3 regions of the Tahibacter amnicola genome follow, and region 2 is predicted to be linked to each of the others. Evidence: riboswitches for the same ligand, from Rfam matches in the RefSeq annotation. Region 2 holds a riboswitch; each other region holds the start of a gene.
The links. Region 2 has a riboswitch for cobalamin ahead of N4264_RS00385 (ribonucleoside-diphosphate reductase subunit alpha). Riboswitches for the same ligand answer to the same signal wherever they lie in the genome.

Region 1: it holds a riboswitch for cobalamin, as region 2 does, so the genes downstream of both, metE (5-methyltetrahydropteroyltriglutamate--homocysteine S-methyltransferase) here and N4264_RS00385 (ribonucleoside-diphosphate reductase subunit alpha) in region 2, are expected to answer to the same signal.
Region 3: it holds a riboswitch for cobalamin, as region 2 does, so the genes downstream of both, btuB (TonB-dependent vitamin B12 receptor) here and N4264_RS00385 (ribonucleoside-diphosphate reductase subunit alpha) in region 2, are expected to answer to the same signal.

What each region holds. Positions count from the first base shown of each region.
Region 1 is NZ_CP104694.1:5,855,909-5,861,610, reverse strand. Features, by position in the region: gene metE (5-methyltetrahydropteroyltriglutamate--homocysteine S-methyltransferase) at 23-2,314, opposite strand; cobalamin riboswitch at 2,496-2,706, opposite strand; gene N4264_RS23130 (pectate lyase family protein) at 2,753-4,198, opposite strand; gene thpR (RNA 2',3'-cyclic phosphodiesterase) at 4,401-4,955, shown strand; gene N4264_RS23120 (hypothetical protein) at 4,982-5,191, opposite strand; gene N4264_RS23115 (alpha/beta hydrolase family protein) at 5,468-5,702, opposite strand, start outside.
Region 2 is NZ_CP104694.1:97,750-103,451, forward strand. Features, by position in the region: gene N4264_RS00370 (hypothetical protein) at 1-480, opposite strand, end outside; gene N4264_RS00375 (acyl-CoA thioesterase) at 637-1,041, opposite strand; gene N4264_RS00380 (ribonucleotide-diphosphate reductase subunit beta) at 1,097-2,107, opposite strand; gene N4264_RS00385 (ribonucleoside-diphosphate reductase subunit alpha) at 2,189-4,633, opposite strand; cobalamin riboswitch at 4,851-5,060, opposite strand; gene N4264_RS00390 (hypothetical protein) at 5,166-5,357, opposite strand; gene N4264_RS00395 (LysR substrate-binding domain-containing protein) at 5,471-5,702, shown strand, end outside.
Region 3 is NZ_CP104694.1:4,487,029-4,492,730, reverse strand. Features, by position in the region: gene cobD (threonine-phosphate decarboxylase CobD) at 1-539, opposite strand, end outside; gene cbiB (adenosylcobinamide-phosphate synthase CbiB) at 532-1,446, opposite strand; gene cobO (cob(I)yrinic acid a,c-diamide adenosyltransferase) at 1,501-2,109, opposite strand; gene N4264_RS17480 (hypothetical protein) at 2,116-2,700, opposite strand; gene btuB (TonB-dependent vitamin B12 receptor) at 2,777-4,621, opposite strand; cobalamin riboswitch at 4,741-4,944, opposite strand; gene N4264_RS17470 (mechanosensitive ion channel family protein) at 4,963-5,702, opposite strand, start outside.

The DNA.
Region 1 (5,702 bases), 700 kb from region 2:
CGCCTGCCGTCGCCGGGGTGCGTCAGGCGGCGGCTTCGACGCCCAGGCGCAGTTCACGTGCCGCGGACACCATTGCCGCCAGGGCCGTGCGGACCTCCGGCCAGTCACGGGTCTTCAGGCCGCAGTCCGGGTTCACCCACAACTGTTCGGCCGGCAGGACATCCAACGCCTTGCGCAGCAGGCCCAGCATCTCCGCCTTGCCGGGCACGCGGGGCGAGTGAATGTCGTAGACGCCGGGGCCGATACCGTTGGGATAGCGGAACCGCACGAAGGCATCGAGCAGTTCCATGCGCGAACGGGAGGTCTCGATCGACACCACGTCGGCATCCATCGCCGCCACCGCGTCGATGATGTCGTTGAACTCCGAATAGCACATGTGCGTGTGGATCTGGGTTTCGTCCGCCACGCCGTTAGCCGTCAGGCGGAAGCACTCCACTGCCCACTGCAGGTAGGCGGCCCAGTCCGTGCGACGCAGCGGCAAGCCTTCGCGCAGAGCGGGCTCGTCGATCTGGATGATGCGGATCCCAGCGGCTTCCAGGTCGAGCACCTCGTCGCGCAGGGCCAGGGCGATTTGCCGACAGGTGTCCGCGCGGGGTTGGTCATCGCGGACAAACGACCAGTTGAGCATGGTCACCGGGCCGGTCAGCATGCCTTTCATCGGCAGTATCGTCAGTGACTGGGCATAGCGCGACCACTGCACCGTCATCGCGGCAGGACGCGTGACATCGCCGTAGATGATCGGCGGTTTGACACAGCGCGATCCGTAGCTCTGCACCCAGCCGAGCCGGGTGAAGGCGTAGCCGTCGAGCTGCTCGCCGAAGTACTCCACCATGTCGTTGCGCTCGAACTCCCCGTGCACCAGCACGTCGATGCCCAACTGCTCCTGCGTCTGCACGGCGGCGGCCGTTTCCTTCTCCAGGTACGCCTGGTAGTCCGCATCGCTCAGCAGGCCCGCGCGGTTGCGGGCGCGTGCCTCTCGCACTGCCCTGGTCTGGGGAAAGGACCCAATCGTGGTGGTCGGAAACAGCGGCAGCCGCAGGGCTTCGCGCTGGCGTTCCGCACGCACGGCGTAGGGACTTTTGCGCGTGCCCTGGTCCGCGGTGAGCGCTTCCAGCCGGCGCCGCAGCCCCGGGCGGGTCACCAGCGGCGACAGCAGGCGCGCCGCGCGTGCCGCACGTGCCGCGGCAAGGGCTGCCAGAGCCCCTGCATCGTTGCGCTGAGCGTCGGCGATGGTGCGCAGCTCCTCGATCTTCTGCCGCGCGAACGACAGCCAGGGACGAATCGCGCCGGGCAGTGCCGTCTCCGGCGCCAGGTCGATTGGTACATGCAGCAGCGAGCACGAGCTGGACAGCCAGATCTGCCGGGACGGCAGCTGCGCATGTGCGCGCTGCGAGGCCAGCAAGGCCTTGTCCAGGTCCGCGCGCCATACGTTCCGGCCATCGGCCAGGCCCAGGCTGAGCGTGCGGTCGGACGGCAGTACCCTGAGCACGTCGTCGAGCTGGTCGGGCCCGCGGACCAGGTCGATGTGCAGGCCGTTGGCCGGCAACCGTGCGGCAAATGCCGCGTTGTCACCCAATGCGCCAAAGTACGTGGTCAGCAACCGCTTCGGTCCGTCTGCCCTGGACAGCACTTCCCACGCGTGCTCGTACGCGTGGCGCGTGTCCTCGTCCAGATCGAGCACCAGGAACGGCTCGTCGATCTGCACCCATTCCGCGCCCGCCTGCTTGAGTGCCGCCAGCAGCTGCACGTAGCAGGGCAGCAGGGCGTCGAGCAGGGCCAGTCGCGCGCTGCCGTCGGTGGTCTTGGCCAGCAGCAGGAAGCTCACGGGGCCCAGCAGCACGGGCCGGGGACGAAGCCCGGCGTCGCGTGCCTGGATGAATTCCCGTACGGGCTTGTCATCGCGCAGGCGGAACGTTTGGCCGCGTCGCAGTTCCGGTACCAGGTAGTGATAGTTGGTGTCGAACCACTTGGTCATTTCCAGCGCGCGCAGATCGTGTCCGTCCTTCTGCAGGCCGCGGGCGAGGGCGAAATAGCCGGTGAGAAAATCCGCATCGAGCACGGCTCGGTGGGAATCGGGCACGGCGTCGAACATGACGGCGTGATCGAGGACATGGTCGTAGAGCGAGAAGTCGTTGACGGGCACGACATCTGCCCCGGCATCCTGGGCCAGGCGCCAGTGACGCAGGCGCAATTCCGACGCAGCCTGCTGCAGGGCCGCGGCGTCGGACTCGCCGCGCCAGAAGCTTTCCAGCGCCCGCTTGAGCTCGCGCTTCAAACCGATGCGGGGAAAACCGAGATAAGTAACCAAAGACATTGCAATTCCTCCAGCGTTTGTGAGTACGCCGAGAGGAACGAAGGCACGACACGCCGCAGCGTCTGCCGGCATGGCCTGACCCTTCGCCCCCGCGGGCGAACCGGAATCGCGGACAAACGCCGAAGACCGGCATGCGCCGGTGTCCGGATGTCTCCCCGCGGAGCTCCAGGTCGTACGAAAGCGGTTGCTTTCGGTCGAGGCAGGTCTTCGGGCTTATGGACGTGGCGGTGTCTTGATCACCGCTTGCCTACTGTTCGCCGCTTCCCGGCAGGGGAGCCAGTGCCATTGGCGAAGGTCGTTTCCAATTACCGCTGCGGGGCAGCTCCGGATTCCAACCGGATTCCCTTTTCATCCGGGGCGTGACTCCCGGAACCATCAACGCCGCGGACGTTAAGACGTATAGACGTCCGAGTCAATCGGCTGCGGCGTACTGCCCGTTTACTGGAAACCGTTGGCGAAGATGGCGTCGACCGGTCCAGTCAGGGAATCGGCCAGTTCATTGATGTATTCCTCGATGGCGGTATAGCCCGACGGGCGGACGAGGGCCGCGTCGTTGACCGAGGGGTTCAGGCCGTGGGCGGTCTCCCAGGCGTTAGGCATGCCGTCGTTATCCGTATCCACCGGCGGCGCCGACGGCGCGGGCAGGCCGGTCATCCATTGGCTGCTGTCCAGGAAGCGATTGCCCCAGCTGCCCGAGCGCGCGGTGTATTCGGTCCGTGCCGCCGTCGCGACCTGATCGCGCGGATACGCACCGGCACGGTCAAACACGGCGCCCGCGGCGGTCGCATTCGCCTGCGTGGCCACCGGGACGTAGCCGGTGTTGCCGCTGTAGTTGAATGGTGCGGGGTTGGCGGCCAGGCCGGCATGGATGCCGCAGCAATAAAACGTGTACTCCTCGCGGAAGTTGACAAGCGTGCTGCCGTTGCTGCCGAAGTTGTCGGCAAACGGGTTGTCGATGCGGCCCACGAAATTGCCGGGGCGATCGAGATAGTTGTCGGCGACGTGATATCCGGAAGGCAGGGAATTCTCTTCCGGATCGAACCACAACGGAGTGGTCGTCGCATTGGGGCCGGTGCGGAAGTGGTTGCCGATGAGGTTGAACTGTCCCGATGCGGGATTGTTGTGTACGAAACCCTCGCGGAAGTTGTACACGAGGTTGTTGATCGACTCGGCCGGGCCATCGGCGATGGCGGGGCTCCGGTTGCGGTTGTGCACGAAGAAATTGTGGTGCACCGAGAAACGGCCGCCGCCCGGGCCGTTGATGATGCCGAAATTGTGCTGGCCGTCGCCCACGTCGATAAGCCCGAAGCCGATCATGGACCACTGCACGGTCACTTCCTGTGCGCCGGTGAAAAAGTCCATCTGTTCGTCGGCGCCGTGGGTGACGTCGACATGATCGATCATCACGCGGCGCGCGGCGGAAAACTGGATGGCGTCGTGCTGGTTCGAGGGGCTCTGGCCGCCCCCGGCCGGCGTGGGTGGGCGTACGCGGACGTGCCGCAGGATGATGTTGCCGGTTGTTTCCGGCCACTCGGTGTAGAGGTGGCCATACAGCGTGATGCCGCGTCCCAGCGCGCTGGCGGTCTGGCCGGCGATGGTGACATCGCCGTGGGGAATCCAGAACGTCGCGTCCGGCAGGCTGCGTCCGTCAATGACGCCCGAGACGGCAAACACGATGATGCGCGGGCCGGGTGTATTGAGTGCAGCCTGCAGGCTGCCAGGTCCACTCGGATTGAGTGTGGTGACCTTGATCACCTGGCCGCCGCGACCACCGGTTGCCACGGCGCCAAAACCTTGCGCGCCGGGAAAGGCCGGCAGCGCCACCGCCGCGCCCGCATGGGCCAGGGCCAATCCCAGGATGAGTGAAAGCGGACGCGCCCGCATGCCGTTAGCTCCCCGACAGGATGGCGGTAGCAATAGCACAGCGCTCGCGGTGGAACTGTGCGGGCTGCACCGTGGAAATGCCACGCCGGTCGCATAACCGAAGAAGCGGCCGGGTGCGCGCCACGTCGCGATGCCACCGGCGTGGACCATTGAGCCTCCGGCAGCGTGATCCTAGGATGCATTGGCCCAACCGGAGCGCATCATGTCCAGGCCATCGTCATCTGCCGCGCGTCGACTGTTTTTTGCGTTGTGGCCGACGCCGCCGGTGCGCGTCGCGCTGGCCGAGGTGGTCGACGACCTGCGTCGTCGTTGCACCGGTGGTGGTCGCTGGGTGAGGCCGGCGCGCTTCCATGTCACGTTGCAATTCCTCGGCGATTTTGCGGCCGATTGCAGCGAGCGCGCCCTGAGCGACGCAGTGGCCGCAGGCGATGCCGTGACCATGATGCCGTTCGCGTTGTCGTTCGATCATGTGGCGCGGTTTTCCAGGCACCGCGCGCCGTGGTGGCTAGGTGTCACGCAGACACCGGAACCGCTCAATCGCTTATGGACCGACCTGGGCGCTGCTCTGCGCCAGCGCGGTCTGCGCGTGGAATGCGGGCCCTATGTGCCGCACCTTACGATCCGGCGCGATCCGCCCGGTGATCCGCCGGCCGTGCCAGTGGCACCCGTGACCTGGCCGGTCGATCATTTCGTTCTCATCGATAGCCAGCTCGCGCAGGACACTGCCTATGTGGAGATCGCGCGTTGGCCGCGCTGACGCGTGCGAGTTGGTGCGACAACTGATCAGCTGCGGGGCAGCGACCAGGAATAGACTTCCTCGGGCCACTTGAACTGCTGGCCATCGTGCTCGTCGACGGCGACGAACACGGCATCGTGGGCATGGAACTCGGCGATGATCGGAACGAGCTCGCCGTTTTTCTCGCGCACGATCGCCACGATGGTTTCGCCGTCGAGCGGCGCGTCGCCGCTGCCCGAAAGAAAAACCTTGCCCATCCGGCGTGTTTTTGTTTGTGGTTGCATGACGCGGCCCCTGATACCTCAACGGGGGTCATAGCAGCTTCCATGCCACGGGGTATGTGTGTCACGGCGCGCGAATCGGCGCGGCGGGGTGCCGGGTTTTTGTCACCGGCGACGGCCCGACGTCAGCCGGAGCGGACAGGAAGAGATCGGACACGTCAGATCGGGGCGTCCAAGCGGCCAGCCCGTGACGCCTCATGGCCGTTTTTGCCAATCAAGTGGGGGATGTCCGGACAGCGGTGCCGTCCATGCCTATCGGGCGAACGGCGCGGCAACTTCCGCCTGGCTGAGCGTGAGCGTGGACCGGGCCCCGGTGTCGGCCAGAATCTTCTGCGCAATCAGCGCATTGATCGGCGCCAGCGTCGCGAAATGGTCGGTACCTTTCACCAGGAGGAAACGATTGTTTAGATTGCGGTTGCGCGCCGTCATCTGGTCGAGCGCGTCGCGATTGCCTTCCTCGCCTTCGATCACGAACGTGGGCGAGCGA
Region 2 (5,702 bases):
CACTCCCACCACCGAATCGACCACCGGCGCCAGCTTGTCCAGCTGGTGCGCGGCCGTGCCGCTCACCCGATAGCTGACGGTGATGTCGGTTCCCGCCTCTGCCGCTTTGAGCGCGACGCTGACAACGCCCGTCACTGCCATGTCCTGCATTGGGCCGAATGCGCCGTTGATGCGCAGCAATTCATTGGTCCGTGCCATCACGACGCGGCCGTGCTCCGCCTCGCCGCCTTTCCAGCGTTCGCAAAAGCAGCCGCCCGCAGCCATCTTCAGGCTCAGATTGGCCGGATCGCCAGACCAGGTGTGTTCCTTCGGCCAGTATTTTTCCGGGTGTCCGAGCAACGCCCAGGCTTTTTCGGCGGAAGCGGAAGTGTGGTACTGCCGCTCCACGAGGAATCCGTCAGGCGTCGCAAACTTCACTTCCGCCGCGGCGGTGGTGGAGAACAGCGCGAATGCGGTGAATCCGGCAATGCGGAGCGTCATCGGCAACCTCCTGATGGATGGCTTCGAATGGTAGTGGAGAACGGCGCGGACCAGCGACGCGGCATTCGCGACGGGACGCACCCATTCCGCTGCCACGGCCGTTGCTCCGGTTTGCGCTGCCCGCGCGACTGTAGCTGATATGGCGGCGCGACGGTGCTAATCCGCGGGGCCGGTTGCCAGCGGCGGAACCGCAGTGGGCTGGCCGTGCGAATCCAGGGCGATCATGACGAAACGGCCACGCGTACAAAGGCGGGCGTCACCGGTCAGCGGATCTTCGGCGACGAGATCGACTTCCACCTGCATGGAACTGCGTCCGGTCTCCACAATCCGGGCGATCAGCTCCACCAGCTGTCCCTGCCGAACCGGCTGCCGGAAATCGACCTGTTCGGACCGCGCGGTCACGACCGTGCGACGCGCATAGCGGGTCGCGACGACGAAGGCCGCCTTGTCCATCCAGGCAAGCGCCTGGCCGCCGAACAAGGTACCCAGGTGGTTGGTGTGATCGGGAAAGACGATCTCGATCAGACGCGCCTCGCTGGCGAGGGGAGCGGGTACGGACATGGCAGCGGGCCCGGATGGTGCGTAGCATTCGCCGGCCGCGACGGGCCGGCGGTGGTCAGAAGGCGGCGTCGAACGTCACTTCACCTTCCACGGCAACCTGATACGCCGACACGCGGCGCTCGAAGAAGTTGGTCAGTTCCTGCACGTCCTGCAGGTCCATGAAGGCAAAAGGATTGCGCGCGCCGTAGCGCTTGGCCAGACCCAGCTGGGTCAGGCGCTGGTCCGCGACGTACTCCAGGTACTGACGCATATCCTTGAGCGACAGGCCGGCCACACCGCCCGAAAGCACGTCCTCGGCAAACTGCTGTTCGCAGGCGATGGCTTCGTCGAGCATGCGGCCGATCTCGGCTTCAAGGTCCGCGTCGAAAAGGCCCGGTTCCTCCTCGCGCGCCACGCGGATCACTTCGAACGCGAAAGCCATGTGGCCCGACTCGTCGCGGAACACCCAGTTGGTGCCGGAGGCCAGGCCGTGCAGCAGGCCGCGCGAGCGCAGGTAATAGACGTAGGCGAACGCCGCAAAGAAGAACAGGCCTTCAATGCAGGCGGCGAAGCAGATGAGGTTCAGCAGGAACTGGCGCCGCTGCTCGCGCGTTTCGACGCGATCGAGACGGTTGATGGAGTCCATCCAGCGGAAGCAGAACTCGGCCTTCTGCTTGATCGAGGGAATGTTCTCCACAGCGTCGAACGCCTTGGCGCGTGCCTCGGGTTCCGGCAGGTAGGTGTCGAGCAGGGTGAGGTAGAACTGCACGTGCAGGGCTTCCTCGTACAGCTGGCGCGACAGGTACATGCGCGCTTCGGGCGCATTGATGTGCTTGTAGAGATTGAGTACCAGGTTGTTCGCGACGATCGAATCGCCCGTGGCGAAGAAGGCAACGAGGCGCTCGATGAGGTGCCGCTCGGCCGGTCCGAATTTCTGGCGCAGGTCGTTCACGTCAAGGGAGAAATCGACCTCTTCCACCGTCCAGGTGTTGCGGATCGCGTCCCGGTACATGTCGTAGAAGCGCGGATAGCGCATCGGACGCAGGGTCAGGTTGAAACCGGGATCGAGCAGTTTGGCGGCAGACATAGGGCAATCCTTGGTGACGCGTGCGGCGCCGCCCCGTGGGACGACGCCTGGTGTGGACAATGACAGCGGCGGCGCCAGTGCTTACTGACAGGCCTCGCAATACTCCGGATTCTCCAGCGAGCAGAACACGGCCTTCTCCGCCTGCTCCTGCGTCGGAACCACTGCGGCCGCCGGCGCGGAGACCGTGGTCTTGGCAATCTTGGTCGCCGGACGCGAACGCAGGTAGTAGGTCGTCTTCAGACCCGCCTTCCAGGCGTACATGTACATCGACGAGAGCTGGCCGATGTTGGGGTTTTCCATGAACAGGTTCAGCGATGCCGACTGATCGATGTAAGCGCCGCGCTCGGCCATCATGTCGATCAGCGATCGCATCGGGATTTCCCACGCGGTGCGATAGATCTGGCGCAGGCGGTCGGGGATCTCGGCGATGGACTGCACCGAACCTTCCGACAGTTTGATGCGGTCGCGCATCTCGGCCGTCCAGTAGCCCAGCTGCTTGAGTTCCTCCACCAGATAGCGATTCACCTGGAGGAAGTCACCGGAGAGCGTTTCGCGTTTGAACAGGTTGGACACCTGCGGCTCGATGCATTCGTAGCAGCCCGCGATGGAGGCGATGGTCGCGGTCGGTGCGATCGCGATCAGCAGCGAATTGCGCAGGCCGCTCTGCTTGATGCGTTCGCGCAGTGCGTCCCAGCGTGCCGCATCGGACGGCGTCACGCCCCAGGCGTCGAACTGCAGTTCGCCGCTGGCCGTGCGCGTGTCAGCGAAAGCCGGGTGCATGCCCTGCTCGACGGCCAGCTCGTTCGAGGTGACCAGCGCGTGATAGTAGATTTCTTCGGCGATCTTCGCCGACAGCGAACGCGCCTCGGCCGAGTCGAACGGCAACCGCAGCTTGAAGAAGACGTCCTGCAGGCCCATCACGCCCAGGCCCACCGGGCGCCACTTCAGATTGGCCGTACGTGCGGTTTCGATGGGATAGAAGTTGAGGTCGATCACGCGGTCGAGCTGGCGCACGGCCACGCGCACCGTCTCGGCGAGCTTCACGAAGTCGAATCCGTCGTCACCCACGTGCTGGCCGAGGTTGACCGAGCCGAGATTGCACACCGCCGTCTCCGACTGCGAGGTGACTTCGATGATCTCGGTGCACAGGTTCGACAGATGGACGACGTTGCCTTCCTTCGCCGTCTGGTTGCAGGCGCGGTTGGACTTGTCCTTGAACGTCATCCAGCCGTTCCCGGTCTGCGCCAGCGAACGCATCATGCGGGCGTAGAGGTCGCGCGCACGGATCTGCTTCATCGCAAGGCCGGCGGCTTCGGCCTGCTCGTAGGCATGATCAAATGCCGGGCCGAAACGGTCGACGAGCTGCGGCACGATCTTCGGGTCGAACAGCGACCACATGCCGTCGGTCTCGACGCGGCGCATGAAGAGGTCGGGAATCCAGTTGGCGAGATTGAGGTTGTGCGTGCGACGCGCCTCGTCACCGGTGTTCTCGCGCAGCTCGAGGAATTCCTCGATATCCGCGTGCCAGGTTTCCAGGTAGACACAGGCCGCGCCCTTGCGCTTGCCGCCCTGGTTCACCGCGTTGACCGAGGCGTCCAGTGTCTTGAGCCACGGCACGATGCCGTTGGAAAGGCCATTGGTCGAGCGGATCAGCGAACCGCGCGAACGCACGCGCGTATACGACAGGCCGATGCCGCCGGAGAACTTCGACAGCATCGCCACGTCGGCATAACGCTTGTAGATCGCTTCGAGCGAGTCATCCGGCGAATCGAGCAGGAAGCAGGATGACAGCTGCTCGTGCGTGGTACCGGAATTGAACAGCGTCGGCGAGCTCGGCAGGTAGTCGAGGTTCGCCATCAGGCGGTACAGCTCCAGCGCCTCGCCCACGTCTTCGCTCAGGGCACAGGCGATGCGCAGGAAGAACTGCTGCGGCGTCTCGATGACCTTGCGCGACTGCGGATGACGCAGCAGGTAGCGGTCGTACAGCGTCCGCAGACCAAAGTAGTCAAAGCGCTTGTCCATTTCCGGATCGAGCGCGTTGTTGAGCTTGCGCGCATTGGCCTGCACGAATTCGAGCAGACGCGCATTGATCAGCCCCAGCTCATGGCCGCGCGCCACCGACTGCGAAAACGCGTGGATTTCCTGGCCACCCACTTCCTTGTCGATATAGGCCGCGAGCAGACGCGCCGCGAGACGGCCGTACTCGGGCTCTTCGGCAGTGAGCATGGCGGCGGTGCGGATCGACAGTTCGTCCAGCTCGCGCGTGGTGGCACCGTCGTACAGGCCGGAGATCGTGCGCGTGGCCACGCGCATCGGGTCCACCGAAAACAGGCCGTCCGCTGCGCGCGTGACGGCGCGGACAATCTTGTTCAGGTCAACCGGCTCGCGCTTGCCGTTGCGCTTGGTGACAGCCATGGCGCCGCTGGAGTGCGGTGGCGTCAGCGCAAACTGCGGCGCGCGGGTTTCGTTGTCACGCGCGGATCGCGCGGCGGTGGAAGTGGTGTTGTCGAGTTCGGTCGTATGCATGGCGTCCCTCCGGTGCGAGTGGGGGCACGGTCATCGTCCCGGCCCAGGGGACGACAAAACGAAGGGACGGCGACGCCGCGGTCAGGGACCGCCGCATGGCCACGCCCCCTCGGGCGTGCGGAGTGCAGGATGGTGATCGGCGGTCGCGCGCGATGAGACGGCGCAACCTTTAGGCCGACGACCTCCCCGCGGAGGCTCCGGAGCCAGTCCGCGCGGTGTGCGACGCGCGGCTGTCGGCAGGTATTCGGGCTCGCGGACCCGGCCCGACACGCGTCGAACCGCCTACACGCCGTCGCTTCCCAGCCCCGGAGGACCAGTGCATTTGACGACTGTCGTTTCCACTCACCGCTGCGGGGCAGCTCCGGAATTTCACCGGATTCCCGTTTAATCCCGGCCGAGACCGGGAACCGACGGGACACAACATATCGGGGTTGACAGAACCGGGTCAACACAAAAGGCTGTGGACTGAGCCCTTCGTCACCGAATCGGGCGAGCTCGGCGGAAGCGCCGTGTCAAGCCCGCGCCGCCGTCCTCAAGGGCACGCCAGCGCAGACGCGACGGTGCCCTCGGCAGCCGCACGCTCGGGCGCTGCGGCCCGCGCCGGGGACACTGGCCGGGCCGCGTCGACCGGCGTGGTCTGCGGAGCGAGAACGTCCGGCCGGACGATGTAGCCATGCATGAACAGCAGGTCTTTGGCGATCGAGAACTTGGCGAGGGAGAACATGGTGGGCTTCGCTTTGCGCCGAGGGCGCTGTGTTGAGGCGAATGCAAGCGTAGTCGCGCCATACCGCTGCAAAAAGCGATATCTTCGCAAGCCAGGCTTGAGGAATTCTCACAATGGCACGTCCGCCACTGGCCGCACTGCAGGCCTTCGTCCAGATCGCGCACTGGCGCAACCTGTCGCGGGCTGCCGAGCAGATGAACCTCACCGTCAGTGCCTTGAGCCACCAGATGCGCACCCTGGAAGAGCGCCTGGGCGAGCGGCTCCTGATTCGCGGGCCCCGCGGCGTTTCACTCACCCCCGAGGGCGAACGCCTGCTGGATGCCGTGGAGGCGCCGATTGCGGCCA
Region 3 (5,702 bases), 2.1 Mb from region 2:
TCGGTGTCGGGCGCCAGCGAGACGTCGGGACTCATGTCCATGAACGCCTCGTCGACCACCAGCCATCCACCGCGCATCGCCAGCGTCTGATGCAAGTGGAGCAGGGCGTTGCGATCGAATGTCTCGCCGCCGGGGTTGTTGGGGTGGATCAGTACGACGACGTCGAAGCGGTGCGCGGATTCGAACAGGTCCTGTGCCGGACAACGCAGCACATCGTGGCCGGCGCGGCTCCAGCCGTGCGCGTGTTCCGCATAGCCGGGCGCGATGACGCCCACCCGCGACCGCCTCCGCAGCCGCGGCAGCGCCTGGATCGCGGCTTGCGAGCCGGCGACAGCCAGCACCCGGGGCGCTCCGTAGTACGCCGCGGCAACCGTTTCCAGCGGGTCGTCATCGTCCGGCAGACGCCGCCACACCGCGGCGGGGATGTCCGGCACCGGCCAGCCGTCAGGATTGATGCCGGTCGAGAGGTCGAGCCACTGCGTGGCATCGATCCCGTATTGGCGGGCTGCGCGCAGCAGGCGGCCACCGTGTTCAAGCATGGAGCATCCAGTGGGCCAGGCCCGACCATTCGACCAGGAAAACGAGGATCAGCCACAGGACGGCGCCGCGCCGCACCAGTGACAGCGCGTCATGCACGTGCCCGGATTCCGGTTCCGAGCCCTCGCCCAGCATGGGACGATCGTGCCACTGCCCTTCGTAGGGCGCAGGGCCGCCGAGGCGAACCCCGAGGGCGCCGGCACCGGCCGCCATCACCGGCCCGGCGTTGGGGCTGTCCCACGCGGGTGCCTGGGTGCGCCAGCACGCCAGGGCACGGCGATACCGGCCGCATACCGCATAAGTCAGGGCCGTCAGCCGGGCGGGGATCCAGTTGAGCACGTCGTCCAGGCGCGCCGCGGCCCAGCCGAAGCGACCGTAACGGCTGTTCCGGTAGCCCCACATGGCGTCCAGCGTGTTGACCAGTCGATAAAAGACGACGCCGGGTGCGCCGGCGAGCAGAAACCAGAAGAACGCACCGAACACGGCGTCGTTGCCGTTTTCCAGTACGGATTCCGTAGCGCCGGCGGCGACCTGCGATGGCTCGAGCGCTGCCGTGTCGCGGCTGACAATGTGCGACAGGCAGGTGCGCGCCTGGTCCAGGTCACCGGTCTCCAGCGCGTGCGCGACGGCATACCCGTGTTCGTGCAGGCTGCGCAGGCCGATGGCTGCATACAAGGCGAGGACGCTGACGAGAGTCGCCATCGACGGGATGAATGAGAGCAGGGTCACCAGCAGCACCGGCGGGAGGACGGCCAGCCCCAGTGCCACCAGGCCGCGACGACGACGATTGGCGTACAGGCAATCCTCCAGCGCGCGAGCCCAGCGGCCGAAGCCGACCAGTGGGTGCCATCGCCGCGGTTCACCGATGAGGGCATCGATCGCAAACGCCAGCAGGGCCACGCTCCAGATGTCCACCGTGATCTCCCTCGATGCAACACCGGCACGCGCCGGTGTCCGGGCCCGCTACAGTTCGATTCCCTTCTGCGCCTTGATGCCTGCTGCGAAGGCGTGCTTGACCACCTGCATCTCGGTGACCGTGTCGGCGATATCCACCAGTGCCTGTGGCGCCGCACGCCCGGTGATGACAACGTGCTGGTTGGGCGGCCGGCTGGTCAACGCCGCGATGACGTCGGCAACGTCGACGTACTGGTACTTGAGCGCGATATTGAGCTCGTCCAGCAGGACCAGATCGAGTTCGGGATCGCTGAGCATGTCGGCTGCCAGCTGCCAGGCTTTCTGCGCCGCGCGGATGTCGCGTTCGCGGTCCTGCGTTTCCCAGGTGAAGCCCTCACCCATCACGTGGTAGCTGACTTCCCCGGGAAAGCGCCGGAAAAAGGCCTCTTCGCCGGTGGAGAAACTGCCCTTGATGAACTGCACGACACCGACGTGCAAGCCGTGGCCGAGCGCGCGCGCGACCATGCCGAAGCCCGAGGAACTCTTGCCTTTGCCGTTGCCGGTGTTCACCACGATGATGCCGCGCTCGATCGTGGCGCGGGCAATACCCGCGTCCACGAGGGCTTTCTTGCGCTGCATCCGCTCGCGGTGGCGCTGCGCGCGTGCGTCGCTTTCCATGCCGGATCAGGCGCGGTTCTGGCGCGGGCTCTCGTACCGGTAGCCGAAGCCCCACACGGCGACGGCGTGGGCGGCGGCCATGGTGATGATCCACAGCATCGACACCGTGACGAACCACGGCATGTACTTGAGGAAGTTCTCAATGTAGCCGGCGAACGTCGCTTCGCCGACGCGACCGCCGAACCAGTAGAACGAGCCGTTGGAGATCCAGAACGAGACCAGGTTGCTGGCCAGGGCGACGCCGGCCAGCGGCAGCAGGGTCGACACGGACTGGCGGTAGTAACGGGAAAACAGCAGACCGCCATACCACAGCACCGCGTAGGCAACGACCAGCATGGAATAGGCCGGGGTGACGCAGTAATCGCTGATACCCGACTGCGTGATCGAGACATAGTCGATGAGACCCGCCTGGAGCAGCAGGAGCGGCAGCGCGAAGGTACCGCCGAGGTAGAAGCCCGCCGCGAAGAACACGGCCATGGAGGCGTCCTTGACGTGCAGCACTTCACCCCACGGGTGATAGCGCGTGACCAGCATCAGCACCATCAGAAGGATCAGGACAGGCCATTGCTTCTTGGTAGGCAGGAACTTCATCGGGGATCTCCTGGCAAAGGGTGATGGGACCGGGCCGTCGCCGTGACGGCCCGTTTGACGCGGTTTCCGCGCCCGCTCAGCGGGCGGGACGATAGCGCAGCGTCACGAAATGGCTACGACCGGGCTGATTGTAGAACGCCGCGGTCGTGTAGTCGTGGTCGGCGATGTTGACCACCTTGGCCTGGACCAGCCAGTCGGGGGCCAGGGCGTACTCGGCGCGCAGGTCAACCGTGCCATAGCCGCCGAGGCTACGGGTATTGGCCAGGTCGTCGTAGCGACGGCCTTCGCCGGCGAACGTCAGGCCGAAGCGGAAGTCGCCGACGGCGCGATCCACGTCGACGCGGCCGGACACGCGGGCGCGACGCGGCAGATCGTTGCCCTTGTAGCTATTGTTCGCATCGTTCTGTGGATCGAGGCCGGTGGCGCTGGCGTCGATGGACCAGTCGCCGAACTGCGCGCCCACGCTGGCTTCGATACCGCGCAGGGTTGCTTCCTCGACATTGCCCGGCTTGGAAATGGACGCGTCATAGGCGATCAGCTCGTCCGCGCGGGTATGGAATGCATCGACCGACCAGCGCAGGTTGCCCGCCTGGCCGCGCAGGCCCACCTCGAACGAGCGTGATTCTTCCGGCTGCAGCGTCGGGTTTCCGAAGTTCGGGTAGTACAGTTCGTTGAAGGTCGGTGCCTTGAAGGCCGTGCCGTAGCTGGTCACCAGGCGCAGATTTTCGGTGAGCCCGTAGCCCCAGGCAGCACCGCCGGTAGCGTGGCTGCCGAATTGCTCGTTGTCGTCATTGCGCGCCGACAGCTGCACGTCATGGCGCCCGAACTGGCCCTGGTACTGGGCGAACACGCCGATGTCCTCGCGCGAGCGTTCGTCGAAGGTGGTGGTGCTGTCGACCTTGTCGTCGACCCGGTCGCCACCCAGGGTCAGCAGGTGATGCGGGGCCAGGGTAATGTCGCCCTGTACGGAGAGGCTGTCGCGGCGCGTATTGAACTTGCTTGAGAAGACGCCGTTGAGCAGGTTGTCCGAATCGTCATTGTTGCGGCCCGCCGTGACAGTGAGCTTGAACGCCTCGGACGGCGTGACGGTGAGCTTGGTGCCGATCACCTGCTGGCGGTACTGGCTTTCGTTGACGAAGGTGCCGTCAAAGTAGTTGTGGCCTTCCGTACGCAGGATGTTGGCTTCCGCCTCGACTGCCTCGCTGAAGCGCCAGCCGCCGCGCAGCGCGCCGGAGACATTTCGGTAGGCGTCGTTGTCCGGTTCATAGGTGAAGCAGCCGGCGCCGCCGGGGAAGGGCTTGCCGTTGCAGGCGTTGAAGCCATCGGTGTCCGAGTAGGCGGCATTGGCGGCGAACCAGCCCTGGTCGCCCGCCAGGCTCAGGCCGGCAGCGGCCTCGCGGGAGTTTTCCGAGCCATAGCCCACACTGAAGTGCGGGGCGAATTCGCCGTGGGCGCGCCGGGTAAAGATCTGGATGACGCCGCCGAGCGCCTCGGAACCGTAGAGACTCGAACGGGGGCCGCGGACGATTTCAATGCGTTCGATCTGCTCGACCGGCAGATCCTGGAAGGCCACATTGCCGGAGGTGGCGGAGCCGACCTTGATGCCGTCGATCAGCACCAGGACGTGATCCGATTCGGTGCCGCGCAGGAACAGGGAGGTGTTCCTGCCGGGCCCGCCGCTGTTGGAAACCGACACGCCGGGCAGGCCGCGCAACAGATCCTGTAGCGACCGGGCCTGCAGGCGCTCGATGTCGGCGCGGGTGATCACATTGACCGGCGCGAGCGTGTCGTCGACCGTAACGGCGGTGCGTGTCGCGGTGACGATGACATCGTCGAGTTCTTCGTCGCCGGTGGCGGCGGAGGCAGCATGGGGCAGGGCCAGCAGCGCGATCACTGCGGCGGAAAGCAGGTTCAGTTTCATGGGTTCCTCCGCGCTCACCCGCGCGGTTTCGTAAGACAAGACACGGTTTGCGGAGGACGCAGGGCGAACGGGCAGGATGCACGCCGCGGCGCTGCCCTCCGCAGCACCACCAGATCCGCCGTGCGGACCGCTCCAAGGCCGGTCTCCGGACTCACGAGTGGATCGTCCTGATCCCGCGCGGCGCCTTCCCGGATCACATCCAGTGGCTCATGCCGTGCGTTTGCTCGTTTACCGTTGCGGGGGCAGCGCCGGGATATGCACCGGCTTCCCGTTTAAGCGGCAGGGCCCAAGACCCATCCGCCACCGTGGAGCGGCGCGGATGGTACAGGAGCTTCGGCCGGCTAGCGAGTTATTTGCCCATCGGTAGTCATCGGGCGGGGCACCGGGCTTGCGCCGCGGGCCGGCAGATCGGCGGCGGACACGCTGATCTGCTCGTTGCGCCGGCGCGGCAAGGCCTGGGGCTGGTGCCGGTTGATAAAGGCCACCAGACCCTCCCGAACCTCACAGCGGAGGTCGAAATTGCGCCCGGAATCGGCGGCGCTGACCAGGGCGCGCAAGGCAATGGCGTACTCGCTCACTTCGGTTACCTGCAGCAGGCAGGTGCGCCTGTCCCATAGGGGCGAGGCCTGGCAGATGCGCTCCAGTTCCGCGCGCACTGACTGGACGTCTATACGGTAATCCGCCCAGATCTGCGCCGTTCCCAGGAGCGAGGAATTGGTTCGCGTCCAGTTCTCGAACGGATGTTCGAGGAAATAGTTCAGGGGAACGACGAGCCGGCGTTCATCCCAGAGCCGCACCACGACATACGTTCCGCCGATTTCCTCGATCCGCCCCCATTCCTTCTCGACGATGACCACATCGTCGATGCGGATCGGCTGGCTCAGTGCGATCTGAATACCGGCGATCAGGTTCGCCAGTACCGGCTTGGCCGCAAAACCGATCACCAGGCCCGCGGCCCCGGCGGAGGCCAGCAGACTCGTACCAAACTGGCGTGCACCGGGGAAGGTCATGAGGATGGCCGCGCTGGTAAGAACGACGATCAGCACGACCACGGCCCGTGCCAGCACCTCGGTCTGCGTGT